DNA from 4 places in the Mesorhizobium sp. 128a genome. Region 3 is predicted to be linked to each of the others. Evidence: predicted binding sites of a transcription regulator. Region 3 holds the regulator's gene; each other region holds the start of a gene.
The links. Region 3 encodes LexA, which represses DNA repair genes until DNA is damaged. Its sites were predicted from a motif close to TGTTCNNNNTGTGTTCNG; they were not measured.

Region 1 (4,407 bases), on a different contig from region 3:
ATGCGGCGCCGCAGCCGCCCGGCCAGCGACAGCGCAAACACCACCATGGCAACGAGCGCGATCGAGACCGACAGCGGGCTGACATTCTCGGCCAGCGGCAGCAGAGCGGCGAGCAGGCAGACCGGCTTGAGCCAGGGCCTGGGGGAATTCAGGGCGGAAGGATGCACGGCCACCACCGCGGTGGCAGTCGCGATGGCGAACACAAGGACGGTGATGCCAACTGGCTGGTCGTAAAAGAAAAAATCCGCCAGCGCGACGAGCAGGACGGCAATGCCGAAGCGGCTGCAAAAGCTGACGAACGATGTCATGCGCGGATCTTCCTGATGGGCTGGACGCGACCGACCGGCGGATGCCTGCGGATAAAAGGGAGCAGGCTTGCCTCAGGGCGATGGCTTGCCTCTGGCCGGGGCGGGTCGACCAACCACCAGCTTTCGCTGCGCAGCCTGTAGGGCAGACGGAGGGTGTTTTGCTTTTGCATGCCGCCCTTGTCGCTGGTCGCCAGGGAGACGACAGGGCGGAGCGGAGGAGGTTTTCCCCAGAGATGTGCAGTTTTTGTGCAGGCTCCTTTCCTCTCCCTCCGGAGGGGGGGAGAGGTGGCTCGGCGAAGCCGAGACGGAGTGGGGGAACCACCTTCGCCGCGAACGGACATAAGGGCGCTAGGCGCAAGCATCGCCTGACTTTGCACCCAAGGGTCGACCCCCACTCCGTCGAGCTTCGCTCGACACCTCTCCCCCGATCGACGGGGGAGAGGAAGGGCTCCCTTCCGCAACTGCTGAGGAGGACAGACAAGGTGAGGGCAGCGCCGACTTCGCCAATCACCAGCCGCACCCTTGCCTCACCCGTCCACAGCCGCCATAGATCACGCCATGACAAGCGAACCCTACCGCCCGCGCCGCTCGGTACTCTACGTCCCCGCCTCCAACGACAAGGCGCTGGCCAAGATCGCGGCGCTTACCTGCGATGCCGTGATCATCGACCTCGAAGACGCCGTCGCTCCCATCGACAAGGTCGCGGCGCGGGAAAAGCTGGCCGGCATTTTCGCCAACCGGCCGAAGCGGCGATGCGAGATGATCGTGCGTGTCAACGCGCTGTCCAGCGATTGGGGCAACGACGACCTGCTGGCCGCGGCAAGATTCGAGCCGGACGGCATCCTGTTGTCCAAGGTCGCCACGCCGCGCGACATCCTCGAAGTCGGCGACGTGCTCGACGACAATTTTGCCCCTGACGGTGTCAAACTCTGGGCGATGATCGAGACGCCCAAGGCCATGCTCAACATCGGCGCCATCGCCGAACTCGGCCGCGATCCGGCCTCGCGCCTTAATTGTTTCGTTGCCGGAACGAACGATTTGGTCAAGGAGACCGGCATTCTGGCGACGCCCGACCGGCGCTACCTCGTGCCGTGGCTGATGCAGATGGTGCTGGCCGCGCGGGCCGGCGGCATCGACATTCTCGACGGCGTATCCAATGATTTTCGCGACCTCGACGCGTTCGCGCGCGAATGCATGGAGGCCGCCGCCATGGGGTTCGACGGCAAGACGTTGATCCACCCGGCCCAGATCGACGCCGCCAACCGCGCCTTCGCACCCGCGCCCGAAGCCCTGGCCGAGGCGCGGGCGGTGAAGGAAGCCTTCGCCTTGCCGGAAAATACCGGCAAGGGCGTGATTGCGCTGGACGGCAGGATGGTCGAGCGGCTGCATTTGGCGCAGGCCGAAAAATTGCTGGCGAAGGCCGCCGCCATCGGCGCATGATTGCCTAAGCCGGCTTCAGAAGATCACACCGCAACAAGTACAGAATTCACGACAGGACCTGACCCATGAAACTCTATCGCTTTCTGTCCGCCCCGGACGATTCCAGCTTCTGCCACAAGGTGACGGCGGCGCTGAACAAGGGCTGGCACCTGTTCGGCTCACCTACCTACGCCTACGACAAGAAGACCAAGTCGATGCGCTGCGGCCAGGCGGTGGTGAAGGATGTCGACGGCCAGGAATACGGGCCGGATACGAAGCTCAGCGACTGGTAGGCTTTGCCAAAGCGCCGACGCAGGATGTGTCGAGATTCAGGTCAGGCAGAGTCGAAAATGGTGGCTCCGAGAACCGGAGCGGAGCGTACTTTAAGTACGTGAGCACCGGAAGCGCAGGAAGCTACCATTTGCAGGCCGGCCTCACCTGAAAATCGGCACGTCCTACTCCACCGCCTCTTCGATCTTCTCCATATCATCGTCCGACAGGCCGAAATGGTGGCCGATCTCGTGGATCAGCACGTGGGTGACGATGTCGCCCAGCGTTTCTTCGTTCTCGGCCCAGTAGTCGAGGATGGCGCGGCGGTACAGCGTGATGCGGTTCGGGCCTTCGCCGGTCTGCGGGTTCCAGCGCTCGGCGATGCCGCGGCCCTCGAACAGGCCGAGCAGGTCGAACGGCGTCTCCAGCGACAGATCGTCCATGATCTCGTCGGTCGGGAACTCGGCGATCACGATGACGATCTCGCCGGTCAGCTTGCGAAAATCGTCCGGCAGATGCGCATAGGCCTCCAGCGCCAGAAACTCCATCTCCTCGATCGAGGGCGAGAGTTCGTCGTGCCAGGTGCGGGTCTTGTAGATGCGGGCCATGCGTTAGTCCTTTGATCCCGGCATATAGGCTTTCCCTCCGGAATCGGCAAATGAACGCGGCGGCCGCCTATCCTCCCGGCTCGGAGACAGGAATAAATTCCCCATGACTCCGCTTGACTCTTCCGTCACCCTCTGGAATCTATAGGAACATAACAGGAACAATTGTGCGAGAAACTGACCGTCATGGCGACATCAGCCGTGGCGCGGGAGACTGTTTTTGCCCTGCGCCGCCAGATCGCGAAGATCGAGGGAACGCTGCCCGAGCGCCTGGCCGCGCCGGCTGGCGAGCGGCCTCGTGCGCGCGCTGACAGCGCTATCGGCGGTGCGCCCGAACCTAATGCCGATGTCACCATCATCCGGCGCGGCCTTGCCGTGGCTTCGCCGGATGCCTTCCTGCCCACCGGCGTCGAGCGCCTCGATGCAGCGCTGAGCGGCGGCCTGCCGAAAGCCGCCCTGACCGAAATCCACGGCCTCGAGACCCGCAATGCCGGGGCCGTCGCCGGCTTTGTGCTGTCGCTGGTCAGCCTGATCCTCAGGGGGCAGAACCTGCCCGCGCTGTGGATCGGCACGTCGGAGATTTTTCGCGAGGCCGGCTTTCCCTATGCCAGGGGATTGCAGGGCATGTTCGGCATCGCGCCGGAGCAATTGCTGTTTTCCGAGGCGCCGAAACTCACCGATGCGCTGTGGGTGGCCGAGGAGGCCGCGAAGATGACCGCGCTCGCCGCAATCATCCTCGAAATCCGCGGCAGCCCGCAGCGTCTCGACCTCACCGCGACGCGCCGGCTGCACGCCCGCGCCCAGAGCGCCGGCCGGCCGGTGTTCCTATTGCGCCAGGCCGGCGAGGCCGAACCAACCGCCGCCCCGGTGCGCCTCATCGTGTCGTCCGCAGCGGCTGCAAGCCGCCGGACCATCGCCGGGCCGCTCGCCGGCTCGATCGGCCGCCCCGCCTTCACCGTCAGCATCGGCAAGAGCCGCACCGCCCTGCCTGGACAATTCACACTAGAGTGGAACCCCGATGAACACCGTTTCGAAGAAAGACGGCCACGCAAGGAACAACCAGAGAATTCTGTCGCTGTGGTTCCCGCATCTCGGGGCGGAACGGATCCTGCGCCAGCGCCTGGGACGGTCGTGGCGTTCCCGGCCGTCGGATCATCTGCCACTGGTGATCAGCCATCGCGACCGCAACGCCCAGCGCATTTCGGCCCTCGACGAGCGGGCTGAGGCGCTGCACCTGAAGCGCGGCATGGGCATTGCCGACGCGCGCGCCATGCATCCCTCGATCGACATCGTCGAGGCCGACCCGGAGGCCGACCGCCGGCTGCTCGAAGGCCTCGCCGACTGGTGCGACCGTTACACGCCGCTGGTGGCGCTGGACGGCGCCGACGGGCTTTATCTCGACGTCACCGGCTGCACGCATCTGTTCGGCGGCGAACGCGCCATGCTGGACGACATCCTTGCGCGCTTTTTCCAGCAGGGTTTTGACGTCCGCGCCGGGCTTGCCGCAACGCCGGGCGCGGCCTGGGCGGCGGCGCGCTTCTGCGGCGACCGCATCGTTCCCTCAGGCGAGGAGGAAGCCCTGCTTGCCCCTTTGCCGCTGGCCGCTTTGCGCATCGAGCCTGATATCCGCGCCAGCCTGGAAAGTGTCGGCCTGCGCACCGCCGGCGCCGTCATGGCCGCACCGCGCGCGCCGCTTGCCCGCCGCTTCGGCGCGACCTTGCTGTTGCGTATCGACCAGGCGCTCGGCCGCCTCGACGAGGCGGTGTCGCCGCGCCTGCCGGTGGCGCCGCTTTCGGTCGAACGCC
Region 2 (4,407 bases), on a different contig from region 3:
CAGGCCGGCTATGATCCGTTCCTCGGCATCGCCGCGGCACTCGTCACCGGCATGCTGCTCGGTTTCCTGGTCGGGTCGTTGGTGGTCTATGGCGGGCTGTCGTCGCTGATCGCCACGCTCGGCATGAATTTCCTGCTGCGCGGCCTGATCCAGATCATCAACGAGGGCAAGTCGATCTCGCTGACCAGCCTCAGCGGCAGCTGGGTCTACACGATCTTCTCCAGCCAGATCCACGGTATCCCGGTGCAGATCTTCTGGGCCATTGCCTTCGTCGTGCTCTCGGCGCTGCTCTACAACAGACATCGCTTCGGCGCTCAGGTGAGGGTGGTCGGCGACAATCCCGACAGCGCCCAGCAGATGGGCATCGACGTCAAACGCGTGCGGGTGAAAGTGTTCGTCTTCGTCGGCATAGGTGCCGCGATCGCCGGCTGCTTCTCGGTGATGATCAACTTCACCTGGTGGCCGACGGCCGGCGACGGCTATTTGCTGCCGGTGCTGGCCTCGGTGTTCGTCGGCGGCACGCCGACCTGGGGCGGCATCGGCACCGTGGTCGGCGGCGCAATCGGCGCGGTTACCGTGTCCTTCATCCAGACCGGCGTCGTGGCGGCGGGGCTGAGCGGCTTCTACGTGCAATTCTTCAACGGCCTGATCATCATCCTGTCGCTGCTGGGGCACAAGTGGAACCAGGCGAGATATCGGTGAGGGGTCGGTAATTCAGGCTGCTCACACCGCCGCCACAAACCCATCCAGCACGCGTTTCTGGCCGGCCTTGTCGAAGTCGATGGTGAGCTTGTTGCCTTCGATGGCGGAGATGTTGCCGTTGCCGAATTTCTGGTGGAAGACGCGGTCGCCGACGCTGAAGGGCGACGGCGTGTCGGCGACGGATTTGGCGATCAGCTCGCCGTCGATGGTGCGGCCTTTGACCGAGGTGCGGCCGGCGCCGTAGCCGGAGTCCGTTTCGCCATAGCCGATGCGCTCGACCTGGTGGCCGGAGCGGGTGCCCCAGTTGCGGTCGGTCGCTTCGGTGCGGTTGGCCTGCGCGCGCTGCCAGCCGGGCGTCGCGTAGGTGTTGGAAAAGGCGCCGGATTTTTCCGCGCTGCCGGTGTTGGCGCCGACATTGTCGAAACGTGAGGCGCCATAGGGGTTCTGTCGTCCTGCTCCCTGGCCGCCACGGCCCGAAGCAAACGAGCCGCCGCCATAGGAATTGCCGTAGCCGCCGTAGCTGTTGCCGCCTTCGGCGACCTCGACATGGGCGTTCGGCAACTCTTCGAGGAAACGCGACGGGATGGTCGATTGCCACAGGCCGTGGATGCGGCGGTTGGAGACGAACCAGAGATGCAGGTTCTTCTTGGCGCGGGTCAGGCCGACATAGGCCAGCCGGCGCTCTTCCTCCAAGCCGGAGCGGCCGCCTTCGTCCAGCGCGCGCTGGTGCGGGAACAGGCCCTCCTCCCAGCCGGGGAGGAACACGGTCTCGAATTCGAGGCCCTTGGCCGAATGCAGCGTCATGATGTTGACGGCATCGAGCTCTGCATTCTGTTCGGCGTCCATGACCAGGGCGACATGTTCAAGGAAGGAGCGCAGTGACTCATACTCTTCCATCGAGCGGATCAGTTCCTTCAAATTTTCCAGCCGGCCCGGCGCTTCGGCCGAGCGGTCGTTCTTCCACATGTCGGTGTAGCCGCTCTCCTCCAGAATGGTCTCGGCGAGTTCGGTGTGCGGCGTGGTTTCCAGCGCCTTCTGCCAGCGCTCGAAATTGGCGGCCACTTCGCGCAAGGCGGCGCGCGGCTTGGGCTTCAGATCGTCGCTTTCGGCGAGCTTGGCGGCGGCCTCCAGCATCGGGATGCGCAGCGCACGCGCAGTGTCGTGGATCTGGCGGATGGTGGCTTCGCCCAAGCCACGCTTCGGCACATTGACGATGCGCTCGAAGGCGAGGTCGTCGGCGCCTTGCGCGACGACGCGGAAGAAGGCCAGCGCGTCGCGGATTTCCATGCGCTCATAGAAACGCGGGCCGCCGATGACGCGGTAGTTCAGGCCGAGCGTGACGAAACGATCCTCGAACTCGCGCATCTGGAAGGAAGCGCGGACAAGAATGGCCATGTCGTTGAGGTTGTGCTTGGCGCGCTGGTAGGTCTCGATGGTTTCGCCGACGGCGCGGGCCTCCTCTTCGGAATCCCAGGCGGCGTGGACATGCACTTTCTCGTCGTCCTCGGCGACCTTCTCTGTGAACAGCGTCTTGCCGAAGCGGCCTTCATTGTGGGCGATGAGGTGCGAGGCGGTGCCGAGAATGTGGGCGGTCGACCGATAGTTGCGCTCCAGCCGGATGATGGTGGCGCCGGGAAAGTCCTTGTCGAAGCGCAGTATGTTGTCGACCTCGGCGCCTCGCCAGCCATAGATGGACTGGTCGTCGTCGCCGACGCAGCAGATGTTCACGGTGGACGAGCGCTGATATCCCTCCCCCTTGAGGGGAGGGTGGCCGGGCGCAGCCCGGTCGGGTGGGGTCCTCGCGGCAGTGCTCGACGTTCTGGCGGTGCCTTCTGCGGCGACCCCCTCCGCCCGCTTCGCGGGCACCTCCCCCTCAAGGGGGGAGGATTGCGGCCGCTGCGCCAAAAGCCGCAGCCACATATACTGCGCGGTATTCGTATCCTGGTACTCGTCGACGAGAATGTATTTGAAGCGCTTGTGGTAGTCCTTGAGCACATCCGGATTGGCGCGGAAGATGCGGATCGGGTGGCAGAGCAGATCGCCGAAGTCGCAAGCGTTCAGCGTCTGCAGCCGCTCCTGATAGGCCTTGTACAGCTCGCGGCCCTTGCCGTTGGCGAAGCTGCGGGCGTCGCCTTCGGCGATGTCGGCAGGGCCTTGGCCCTTGTTCTTCCAGCCGTCAATCATCTGCGCGAACTGCTTGGCCGGCCAGCGCTTGTCGTCCAGGCCCTCGGCCTGGATCAGCTGCTTGATCAGCCGCACGACGTCGTCGGTGTCGAGAATGGTGAAGTCGGATTTCAGCCCGGCCAACTCGGCGTGTCTGCGAAGCAGTTTCACGCCGATCGAGTGGAAGGTGCCGAGCCACGGCATGCCTTCGACGGCTTCACCGACCAAAAGGCCGATGCGCTGCTTCATCTCGCGGGCGGCCTTGTTGGTAAAGGTCACCGCCAGGATTTGCGAGGGGAAGGCCTTTCCGGTCGCGAGGATATGGGCGATGCGGGTGGTCAGCACCCGCGTCTTGCCGGTGCCGGCGCCGGCCAGCACCAGGACCGGGCCTTCTGTGGTTTCGACGGCGAGCCGCTGCTCAGGGTTCAATCCCTTGAGATAATCAGGCGCGCTGTTGCTACCGCTGCGGGCCGCCATGGCGCGCGCGGCTATGCCCGACGGGGCCGCGGGCCGCGCATTGGGTTCGTCAAAAAAGGGCATGTCTTCCGAAAAGCCGGACATCGCCCCCGAATGTAGTGATTCGGCAGCGAAAGACCAGAAGTGTCTACGTTTTGTTCTGGTTGGAAGCCAGATTCCCGGGCGCCGTGTTGAATTGTTGGCCTGAATCCACCCACCCGGGCCAAAACACGTTGGTTGGGAGGCGCCGGCGCGAAAGGTGAGAGCATGCTGGGCTCTCAGCCTATGCTGGCAGGCTTTGCTTGACACACGCGGCGGGCGGGAGAAAGTTGCGCTCGGGGCGGGAACGGGATGCCCTGGCCGCGGCGCGGGACGCGCATCAGTCGAAGGAGTATCGTCTTGGCTGTCGTCATCACCTCCCTCATCCTGTTCCTCATCGGCCTGGCGCTTGGCGGCGGCGGCATCCGGCTCGCGATGCTGGGCGGCAGCTGGTATTATGTCATCACCGGTCTGGCCTTCCTGATCGCCGCCTGGCTGCTGTTTCGACGCAAGTCGACTTCGCTTTGGCTCTATGCGGCAATCGTGCTCTGCACGCTGGCCTGGGCAGTGTGGGAAATCGGCTTCGACTGGTGGGAACTCGGCCCGCGCGGCGGCATCATCGTGCTTCTGGCGCTGTGGCTGCTGACGCCGTGGGCAAGGCGGGGCCTCACCGGTCCCGACGCACGCGCACCGCTCATCCTGGCGGTGCTCGCCTCACTCGCGGTGGCCGGCTATTCGATGACCGCCGATCCCAAGGACATTGCCGGCGAACTCAATGCCGACAAGGTGACGCCGACCGCCGATCTCGGCGGCAATGTGCCTCCCGGCGAATGGCACTTCTATGGCCGCACGCCGTTCGGCCAGCGCTATTCGCCGCTCGACCAGATCACGCCGGACAACGTCGCCAAATTGCAGCCGGCCTGGACCTACCAGACCGGTGACGTGAAGGGTCCGGACGATATCGGCGAAACCACCTATCAGGTGACGCCGCTGAAGGTGGGCGACGCGCTCTACATCTGCACGCCGCACAATTTCGCCATCGCCATC
Region 3 (4,407 bases):
GCATCATGGCGGCCAAGAAGACGCATGAGCTGATTCCGCTCTGCCATCCGCTGCTGTTGACCAAGGTGTCGGTCGACATCGAGCCGGATCCCGCTTTGCCCGGCCTCAGGGTCACCGCGCTCGCCCGCGTCACCGGCAAGACGGGCGTCGAGATGGAGGCGCTGACCGCTGCATCGGTGGCTTGCCTGACCATTTACGACATGGCCAAGGCCGCCGACCGCGCCATGGTGATCTCCGGCATTCGGCTGGTGGAAAAGACCGGCGGCAAGTCCGGCGACTACAAGGCGGGTTCTTAAATGGCGCTGGTTCCGGTCGCCGAGGCGCTTCAACGCCTCCTCGACGGCGCTGCGGCGCTGCGGGGTGAAAGCGTGGCGCTGGCGGATGCGGCCGGCCGGGTGCTGGCAGAGCCTGTCGTAGCGCTGCGCACCCAGCCGCCTTTCAACGCGTCCGCCATGGACGGCTATGCGGCGCGGGCGCAGGATGTGGCATCCGCCCCGGCGCGGCTTTCTGTAATCGGAATGGCGCCTGCCGGGCGCGGCTTTGACGGCACCGTCGGCAAGGGTGAGGCCGTGCGCATCTTCACGGGCGCGCCGCTGCCTGAAGGCGCAGACACCATCGTCATCCAGGAAAATGTCAGGGATCTCGGCGGTGGCCAGGTCGAGGTCACCGAGCCGACGGCAAAGGAACGCAACATCCGCCGCCGCGGGTTGGATTTTGCGCAAGGTGACGTCCTGCTGGAGAAAGGCCGCGTGCTCGATCCGGCCGCACTTTCGCTGGCGGCATCGGCCAACCATCCGATGGTGAATGTGGTGCAACGGCCGCTGGTCGCCATCATCGCCACCGGCGACGAGTTGCTGCCGCCGGGCAGCGCGCTTGGCCCCGACCAGATCATCTCGTCCAATGCCTATGGCGTCGCGGCCGCCGCGCAATCGGTCGGCGCGCGCGCGCTCGATCTCGGTATCGCGGCCGACCGCAGGGAAGCGATTGCAGCACTGGTGCAGAAGGCAGTCGCGGCAAAGGCCGACGTCATCGTCACGCTCGGCGGAGCTTCGGTCGGCGACCACGACCTTGTGCACGACGTGCTTACCGGCGAAGGCATGAAGCTCGATTTCTGGAAGCTTGCCATGCGCCCGGGCAAGCCGCTGATGTTCGGGCGTCTCGGCGACATCAGATGCATCGGCCTGCCAGGCAACCCGGTGGCGAGCCTGGTCTGCTCGCAACTGTTCCTGAAACCGCTTTTGGCGCAGCTGGGTGGCCGCGTCCATCGGCAGGATATGCGGCAGGCGCAACTCGGCGCCGCGATGCCGGCCAACGATCTCAGGCAGGACTACGTGCGCGCCGTGGTCCGGGAAGAAGCCGGCGCACTTGTCGCAACGCCGTTCGGCATCCAGGATTCCTCGATGCTGCGAATGCTGGCCGACGCCAACGGCTTGATCGTGCGCGAGCCCTTCGCTCCAGCCGCCGCCCCGGGTGCCGCCTGCAGCGTGCTGATGTTACGCTGAACAAAACGTCAACACATTCATTAAACTTTAAAAGGTTGCGGAACACAACTGGAACAGATAGTGTTTGTTCTGGGTTTGTTTTTTCTGATTCTGGTTTCAGAACCCTGGGGGGCCGCGATGCTGACGCGCAAACAACATGAACTCCTGATGTTCATCCATGAACGCCTGAAGGAGAGCGGAATCCCGCCGTCTTTCGACGAGATGAAGGAGGCGCTCGACCTCGCTTCCAAGTCCGGCATCCACCGCCTGATCACGGCGCTGGAGGAGCGCGGTTTCATTCGCCGGCTGCCGAACCGGGCGCGCGCGCTGGAAGTGCTGCGGCTGCCAGACTCGATTGCGCCTGGCCTCAATGCGGCGAAAAAGTTCTCACCAAGCGTCATCCAGGGCAGCCTCGGTCAAAACCAGGGCGGTCTCGGCCGCCAGATCAAGCCGGCCTCGCCCTCGCGTTCGATGTCTGCCGGCAATGACGACGCGGTTTCGGCGGTGTCGATCCCGGTTATGGGCCGGATCGCCGCCGGTGTGCCGATAGACGCCATCCAGCACCAGACGCATTCGATCTCGGTGCCGCCCGACATGATCATGGGCGGCGAACACTACGCGCTCGAGGTCAAGGGCGACTCGATGATCGAGGCCGGCATTTTCGACGGCGACACCGTCATCATCCGCAATGCCGACACCGCCAGCCCCGGCGAGATCATCGTGGCGTTGGTCGACGACGAGGAAGCGACGCTGAAACGCTTTCGCCGCAAGGGCGCCTCGATCGCGCTGGAAGCCGCCAATCCGGCCTATGAGACCCGCATCTTCGGACCGGATCGGGTCAAGGTGCAGGGCAAACTGGTCGGGCTGATCAGGCGTTACTGAGCCGGTTTAGGTTTGTACTTTTCACGCTGCTTGTAAGGCGGCAGGCCGCGTGCTTCGCGTGAGAAGTAGCGTTGCTCGTGCCAGGGACGGTAGGGCTTGTCGACGGCGAAGCGAATGGTTGGGGCTGTCGCGGCCGATTGCGGATCGAAGAAGACGGCGGCACTGCCATCGCGGGCAAGCTGCTTCTTGGTAACGACCAGAACCAACGGGTCGCGGCACGGATTGTAGGCGGTGGCGTCGTCGATGACGATCAGGCTCGCGAAAGCGCAGGCTGGCCGGGCTGTCTTGCGGTCTTTTGCAAGCGCGACAATGGCTCCGGACGGGTGCCGGGCAATGCAGAGATCGCCTATGCAGTAGAAGGGTGAGCCGGGCGGCAGGTCGAGCGGATCGAGATCGAGCCGCCTGTCTCCCGTCTCAAATGTCTCGGGCTGAATGATGGTCTCGGCCATCAGCGCCCGTTTCCAGTTGTCGGTGGTGAATTCGTTTGCGCGCTCCCGGTTGAGAGCGAGCTCGCCGCCGCCGATCGGCACAGCCACCAGATGCGCATCCTCGGAAATGAGCACATCGGGCGTCCGCACCTGCGGCACCGTCAACAGACCAGCCAGCGCGAAAGGTACGGCCGCCAGCCTCAGCCAGGTGGTGGCCATGGTCGCGATGACCAGTGCAACCGTTGCCAGCAATACGGACTGGATGGAGATCAGCCCGACGGCATCGAGCGGCGAACGCTCGGAGATCCAGGCAGAGATCGCGATCATTGCCGTCAGGCCCTTGCCCATGACGTAGAGGAACGGCCCGTCCGCGCCGAACGGCATGGCCAGCGCGCTGAGCACTCCGAATGGCATGACAACCAGCGATACGATCGGCATCACGGTGAGATTGGCGAGCAGGCTGAGCGGCGACACACGCTGGAAATGCCAGATCGCGAACAGCAACGTGGCGCTGCCGGCAATGATCGAGGTCATGGCGAGGCCGCCCATGCCAGCCAAGAATCTTCGCGACAGAAAACCGGCAAGGGAGCGCTTTGCCGGCGGCGTTCTCACTTTGTCGGCGCGGTAGTCGGCCCAGCCGGCATAGGCGCCGACAAGGGCGGCGGTAGCAGCAAACGACATCTGAAAGCTCGGGCCGACAACCTCATGCGGCGACACCAGGATGACGGCGATGGCCGAGATTGCCAGATTGCGCATGGTGAGCGCGGCACGATCGAACAGCACTGCGATGAGCATCACCGCCAGCATGATGAAGCTGCGCTCTGCGGCGACCACGATGCCTGAAATGACGAGATAGGCGGCGATCGAGACGAGTGCCACGGCGGCCGCATATTTCTTCACCGGCCGGCGCGAGGAGAAATCGGGAAACAGCGCGAAGGCGCCACGCAGCAACGCCATGATGGTGCCGGCGACCAGCGCCATGTGCAGACCCGAAATGGAGATGATGTGGTAGATGCCGGTGCGCCGCATCGCTTCGTTGACCTCGTCCGGAATGCCGGCGCGCACCCCAACAATGAGCGCCGCGGCAATCTCGCCTTCGGCCCCGCCGATCTTGCCCCTGATATGATCGGCAATGTTTTCGCGCGCCTTTTCAATCGCAGAGGAGAGCCGTGCAATCAGCGGCGGCGGTTCCTGCGCGGCGATGGTTTTGGGATTGCCGAGAAAGAAGCCGCTGCCGCCGATGCCGCTGAAATAGCTGTCGAAGGAGAAATCGTAGCTGTCCGGCCGCACCGGACCCGTCGGCGGCAACAGCCTGGCATAGCCGGTCACCAGGGAGCCTGCCGTCATATCGGCCGGAATCCCACGCGCCGAGAGCCTGACCCGCTCCGGCGCGTAGCGCAGCTTGGGGTGAGCGGTGGAAATCACGTCGAGCGTCAGCCTGATGCGGCCGTTCTCCATGTCTTCAAGACTGACAACGCGCCCGGTCAACCGCGTCTGGATCTCGGAGCCCAGCATCTGCGTTCCGGCGCGCCAGGTCTCGACCTTGGCGGCAACCACGCCGAGCGCGCATAGCATCGCAGCCATGCAGCACAGATGCATCTTCGGCCTAGATCGCG
Region 4 (4,407 bases), on a different contig from region 3:
CGCGGCACCGACGAAATGTCGGCTGCTCACCGCCCAAGCATTACCCAAACCCAATTGTCCCGCATCAGGGGAATGTTATCCCCGCGTCAACTTTTGTGCAATGCACAATAACGACGAGCTAAAGTAACAAGTTTGACATCGCTCTCGCCCGCCGACGCGGGAGGGCAAGACATCACTTGGCCGAAGCCACCCAGATTTCGGCGTCGAGCCGCCTGGTGGCAAGACCCCGCGCGAGGGCTTCGGCGCTGTGCGCGTTCTTCGACAGGGACGTCGCCTGCCGCTTGCTGATGACCAGTCCTTCGGCCAGCGCCCGGTTTCCCTGGAGCATCCGCGCCAGGAACGGCCTGCGGCTGCCGCGGGCGCGGGAAAAGCGCGCCGGCATGGTTTGCCGCGCTGTATGGGCGACAACGTCGTCGATCCAGCCCTCGACAAGCCGTGCGCCGGGTTCCAGCAACAGCAGCCAGTCGCCTTTCGCCTGCCTGATCCCGGCGGCAATGCGGCCGGCGACGAAGTGGCAACCGGCATGATCGGCGACCCGATGCGTCTGGTCCGTCGAGCCGGTGTCGCAGACGATGACGTCGCGCACCACGCCCTCGACCGCGCCGCCGATCAGCGAGGCGAGCGTGCGGGCAAGGCCCTCTTCGTCATCATGGGTTTCGATGAGAACGCTGAGCATTTCAGCGCAATAGCGGAAAGCATCGCGAAGCGCCAGTTTGGCATCGCGCAGCAAAAAAGTTCTTGCTTTGTTCTCGTCGGCAAAATAGGATTATTTTCATGAACAGAACGATTCGACAGCCGGCCGACAGTCCCTGGGAGAGGGCGAAAATGGAACATATCGTGCGTGCGGACATTGCAGCCTTCGGAGCAGGACGAGCCGAGATGGCCAATGCGATGATCGAACAGAGCGGCATGCGCGTCCGTCCGGACCGCAGCCGCGGCCGTTCTGCCGGGATCAACCCGTCCGGCCGGTTCGAACCGGTCAGCCGGCATGTGTTTGACGATGGCTGGAATTCGCTGGAGGAGCTGCCGCCGTTCAAGACCGAGGTTCAGGTCGAGAAGCCGCGCACCATCATCACCCGCAACGAATCGCCGGACATCTCCTTCGACCGCTCGATCAACCCCTATCGCGGGTGCGAGCATGGCTGCGTCTATTGTTTCGCCCGGCCTACACATTCCTTCATGGGCCTGTCGCCGGGGCTGGATTTCGAATCGAAGCTCTTTGCCAAGCCGGATGCGGCTCGGCTGCTCGACAAGGAACTGTCCAAGGACGGCTACCAGCCGCGCACCATTGCCATCGGCACCAACACCGATCCCTACCAGCCGATCGAGAAGCAATACCGGATCATGCGCGAGATTCTCGAAGTGCTGGAGGCGCGCGGACACCCGGTCGGCATCGTCACCAAATCCCATCTGGTGACGCGCGACATCGACATATTGTCGCGCATGGCCGAACGGGGCTTGGCCAAGGTGGCGCTGTCGGTGACGACGATGGACCGCATGCTGGCGCGGACCATGGAGCCGCGCGCGTCGACGCCGACCAAGCGCCTGGAGGCAATAAGGCAACTTTCGGATGCCGGCATCCCGGCCTCGGTGATGGTGGCGCCGATCATCCCCGGGCTGACCGACCAGGAGATGGAGCGCATCCTCGATTCGGCCCGCGCCGCCGGCGCCCGCGAGGCCGGTTATGTCATCCTGCGCCTGCCGCTCGAGGTGGCGCCGATCTTCAAGGACTGGCTGCTGCGCCATTATCCTGACCGCTACCGGCATGTGATGTCGCTGATCCGTTCGATGCGCGACGGCAAGGATTACGATTCGGAATGGGGCAAGCGCATGAAAGGCGCCGGACCCTATGCCTGGCAGATCGGCCGACGCTTCGAGATCACCGCCAAGCGGCTCGGCCTTAACGCCGAACGGCGGACGCTGAGGACCGACCAGTTCGTCGCCGCCGCCAATGCGACCGAGCAGCTGATGCTGCTCTGAAGATACTTCTCTTGCCTGCCGTCTTCGGCCGGGCAGGAAACAAGAATCCCGTCCGGCCTGTCCCCCGGCCTGCAGACGGTGCCCTCCCGGTCTTGCCCCATTCGACCCTGGAGGGACTTGCGGAGAATCGGAGCCGATGCGAACCTCGCCGCACCATGGCTCGCGCGCGTTCCGATTCTCCGCTTCTTTTCGAAATCGTCGAGAAGCCCGACTTCTCCTTCGAGACGAAGGCGATGGCTGAAGGCCTGTGGCCGGTGGCGGGCATGGACGAGGCCGGCCGCGGTCCGCTGGCCGGGCCTGTGGTTGCGGCAGCGGTGATCCTCGACCCCGCCAACATTCCCGATGGGCTCGACGATTCCAAACGGCTCAACCATTTGCAGCGCGAGGCGCTGTTCCTGAAAATCCTCGGCTCCGCGCTCGGCGTGTCGATGGCCTCGGTGAGCGCCGAAGGCATTGACGGCAGCAATATCCTCAAGGCCAGCCTGGAGGCGATGCGCCGCGCCCTTGCCGGCCTGCCCATCCAGGCAAAGCTGGCACTGGCCGACGGCCGCGACGTGCCGCCGGGTCTTATGTGCGAGGGCCGCGCGCTGATCAAGGGCGACCAGCGCTCGCAATCGATCGCCGCCGCGTCGATCGTCGCCAAGGTGATGCGCGACCGCATGATGTGCGGCTGCGGCAGCCACCACGAGCGTTACGGGTTCGAGGTCCATATGGGCTACGCCACGGTCCGCCATCGTACCGCAATCGAGGCGCATGGACCGGTGGCAAGACTGCATCGGGCGTCGTTCGCGCCGTTCCGGCTGGGCGGCGTTGAGATGGCCGAGGAAGAGAGTTTCGTAGGCCTCGATTAATCTCCCCCCTCGAGGGGGAGATGGCCGGCAGGCAGAGGGGGTCGGTCCGACTGGACGCGACTTCCTTACTGCAGATGGAGGTTTGCGCTCCACGCGAGACGACCCCCTCTGTCGCCTTCGGCGACATCTCCCCCTCAAGGGGGGAGATTATCCGCGCCTCCCTTCGTCAGCACCCAACAAAAAAGCCGCCAGGTTGCCCGGGCGGCCTGATGTCTGCGACTGAAACAACCGCTCAGTTGAGCTTGGCCTTCACATCCTGCAACGCGGACTTGAACAAATCCGCGCCTGCCTTGGCGTCGACCTTGGCCGCAAGCAGCGTGCGAGCTGCCTCCACGGCGATGTCGACGGCGCTGGCGCGCACCTCGGCGACTGCTTCGCGCTCGGCCTGGCCGATCTTCTGCTCGGCAAGCGCCGTGCGGCGGGTGACATAGTCCTCGGTTTTCTTGTGCGCTTCGGCGGCAAGCATCTCTGCCTCGCGCTTGGCAGCGGCGACAATTGCGGCGGCCTCCTGCTCGGCTTCCTTGCGCTTCTCCTGATATTGGCCGAGCAACTGCTGGGCCTCGTCGCGCAGCTTGCGGGCTTCATCGAGCTCATTGCTGATCTTGGCGGCACGGGCGTCAAGCGCCTTGGCGATCACCCCCGGTACCTTGATGTAGACGGCGACGCCGAGGAAAATGACAAGGGCGACGGTGGCCCAGAGTGTAGCGAGCGATGTGGCGTCCATGATGTGCTCCTCAGCGGGCCACGGATTTGACGGCAGCCGCGATCTCGGCCTTGCTGGCCTTGCCGCCGACAAGCGCGTCGACGATTGCCGAAGCGGTGTCCTCGGCGATCGTGCCGACTTCCTTCATGGCGTTGGCCTTGATGGAAGCGATGCTGGCCTCGGCCTCGCCGAGCTTCTTGTCGAGCGCGGCTTCGACCTTCTTGCGGGCGGTCTCGGCTTCGGCCTTGGCCGCGTCGTTGGCCTGCTGGCCGATCGCATTGGCGTTCGCCTTGGCTTGCGCCAGTTCCTGCTCGTAAGCAGCAACGGCAGCGTCAGCCTCGCCCTTCAGCTTTGCGGCCTGGTCGAGATCCTGCGTGATGCGATCGCTACGCACGTCGATAATGCCACCAAGGCGCGGCATCACCACCTTCTTCAGGAACAGGTAGAACAGCCCGAACGTGATCGCCAGCCACAGAAGCTGCGACGGGAACGTCGCTGGATCGAATGGCGGGAACGCGCCGTGCGCCTCGGCGGGCACGCCGGTGCCGGAATGCGTGTCGCCTTCCGTGCCGGTGTGGACGCCTTCGGTGGCGGGTGCGGACTCTTGCGCAAAGGCAGATGTCACGAACATGGACTATCCCCTGATATCAGGCATGGCCGCAGGAATGCGGCCAGCCAATTCTTCCCAATGCTTGTCCGACCATAGCTGGCCGAAACAGGGCTCAGCCGAACAGGGCGAGAAGCGCGATGAGAAGCGAGAAGATGCCCAGAGCTTCGGTCACCGCGAAGCCGAAAATCAGACGGCCGAACTGGCCATCGGCTGCCGACGGATTGCGCAGGGCGCCAGCCAGGTAGCTGCCGAAGATGTTGCCG

Region 1: ACWTU9_RS23775 (ImuA family protein) is a predicted target of LexA. The motif match lies at 2,749-2,766, and genes of this name have one in related genera.
Region 2: ACWTU9_RS16985 (ATP-dependent helicase) is a predicted target of LexA. The motif match lies at 3,467-3,484, and genes of this name have one in related genera.
Region 4: ACWTU9_RS21570 (PA0069 family radical SAM protein) is a predicted target of LexA. The motif match lies at 734-751, and genes of this name have one in related genera.

The regions. Positions count from the first base shown of each region.
Region 1 covers NZ_JBSPKY010000015.1:154,686-159,092, reverse strand. Annotated here, with positions in the region: gene ACWTU9_RS23795 (DUF4153 domain-containing protein) at 1-308, opposite strand, end outside; gene ACWTU9_RS23790 (HpcH/HpaI aldolase/citrate lyase family protein) at 867-1,748, shown strand; gene ACWTU9_RS23785 (DUF1737 domain-containing protein) at 1,814-2,020, shown strand; gene ACWTU9_RS23780 (metallopeptidase family protein) at 2,183-2,605, opposite strand; gene ACWTU9_RS23775 (ImuA family protein) at 2,789-3,826, shown strand; gene ACWTU9_RS23770 (DUF6504 family protein) at 3,768-4,407, shown strand, end outside.
Region 2 covers NZ_JBSPKY010000009.1:181,243-185,649, forward strand. Annotated here, with positions in the region: gene ACWTU9_RS16980 (ABC transporter permease) at 1-702, shown strand, start outside; gene ACWTU9_RS16985 (ATP-dependent helicase) at 724-3,426, opposite strand; partial or broken gene ACWTU9_RS16990 (glucose/quinate/shikimate family membrane-bound PQQ-dependent dehydrogenase) at 3,721-4,407, shown strand, end outside.
Region 3 covers NZ_JBSPKY010000006.1:216,228-220,634, forward strand. Annotated here, with positions in the region: gene moaC (cyclic pyranopterin monophosphate synthase MoaC) at 1-296, shown strand, start outside; gene ACWTU9_RS13395 (molybdopterin molybdotransferase MoeA) at 297-1,502, shown strand; gene lexA (transcriptional repressor LexA) at 1,620-2,363, shown strand; gene ACWTU9_RS13405 (ComEC/Rec2 family competence protein) at 2,357-4,407, opposite strand, start outside.
Region 4 covers NZ_JBSPKY010000013.1:111,458-115,864, reverse strand. Annotated here, with positions in the region: gene ACWTU9_RS21575 (glycosyltransferase) at 173-676, opposite strand; gene ACWTU9_RS21570 (PA0069 family radical SAM protein) at 826-1,980, shown strand; gene ACWTU9_RS21565 (ribonuclease HII) at 2,136-2,831, shown strand; gene ACWTU9_RS21560 (F0F1 ATP synthase subunit B) at 3,064-3,555, opposite strand; gene ACWTU9_RS21555 (F0F1 ATP synthase subunit B) at 3,566-4,165, opposite strand; gene ACWTU9_RS21550 (F0F1 ATP synthase subunit C) at 4,257-4,407, opposite strand, start outside.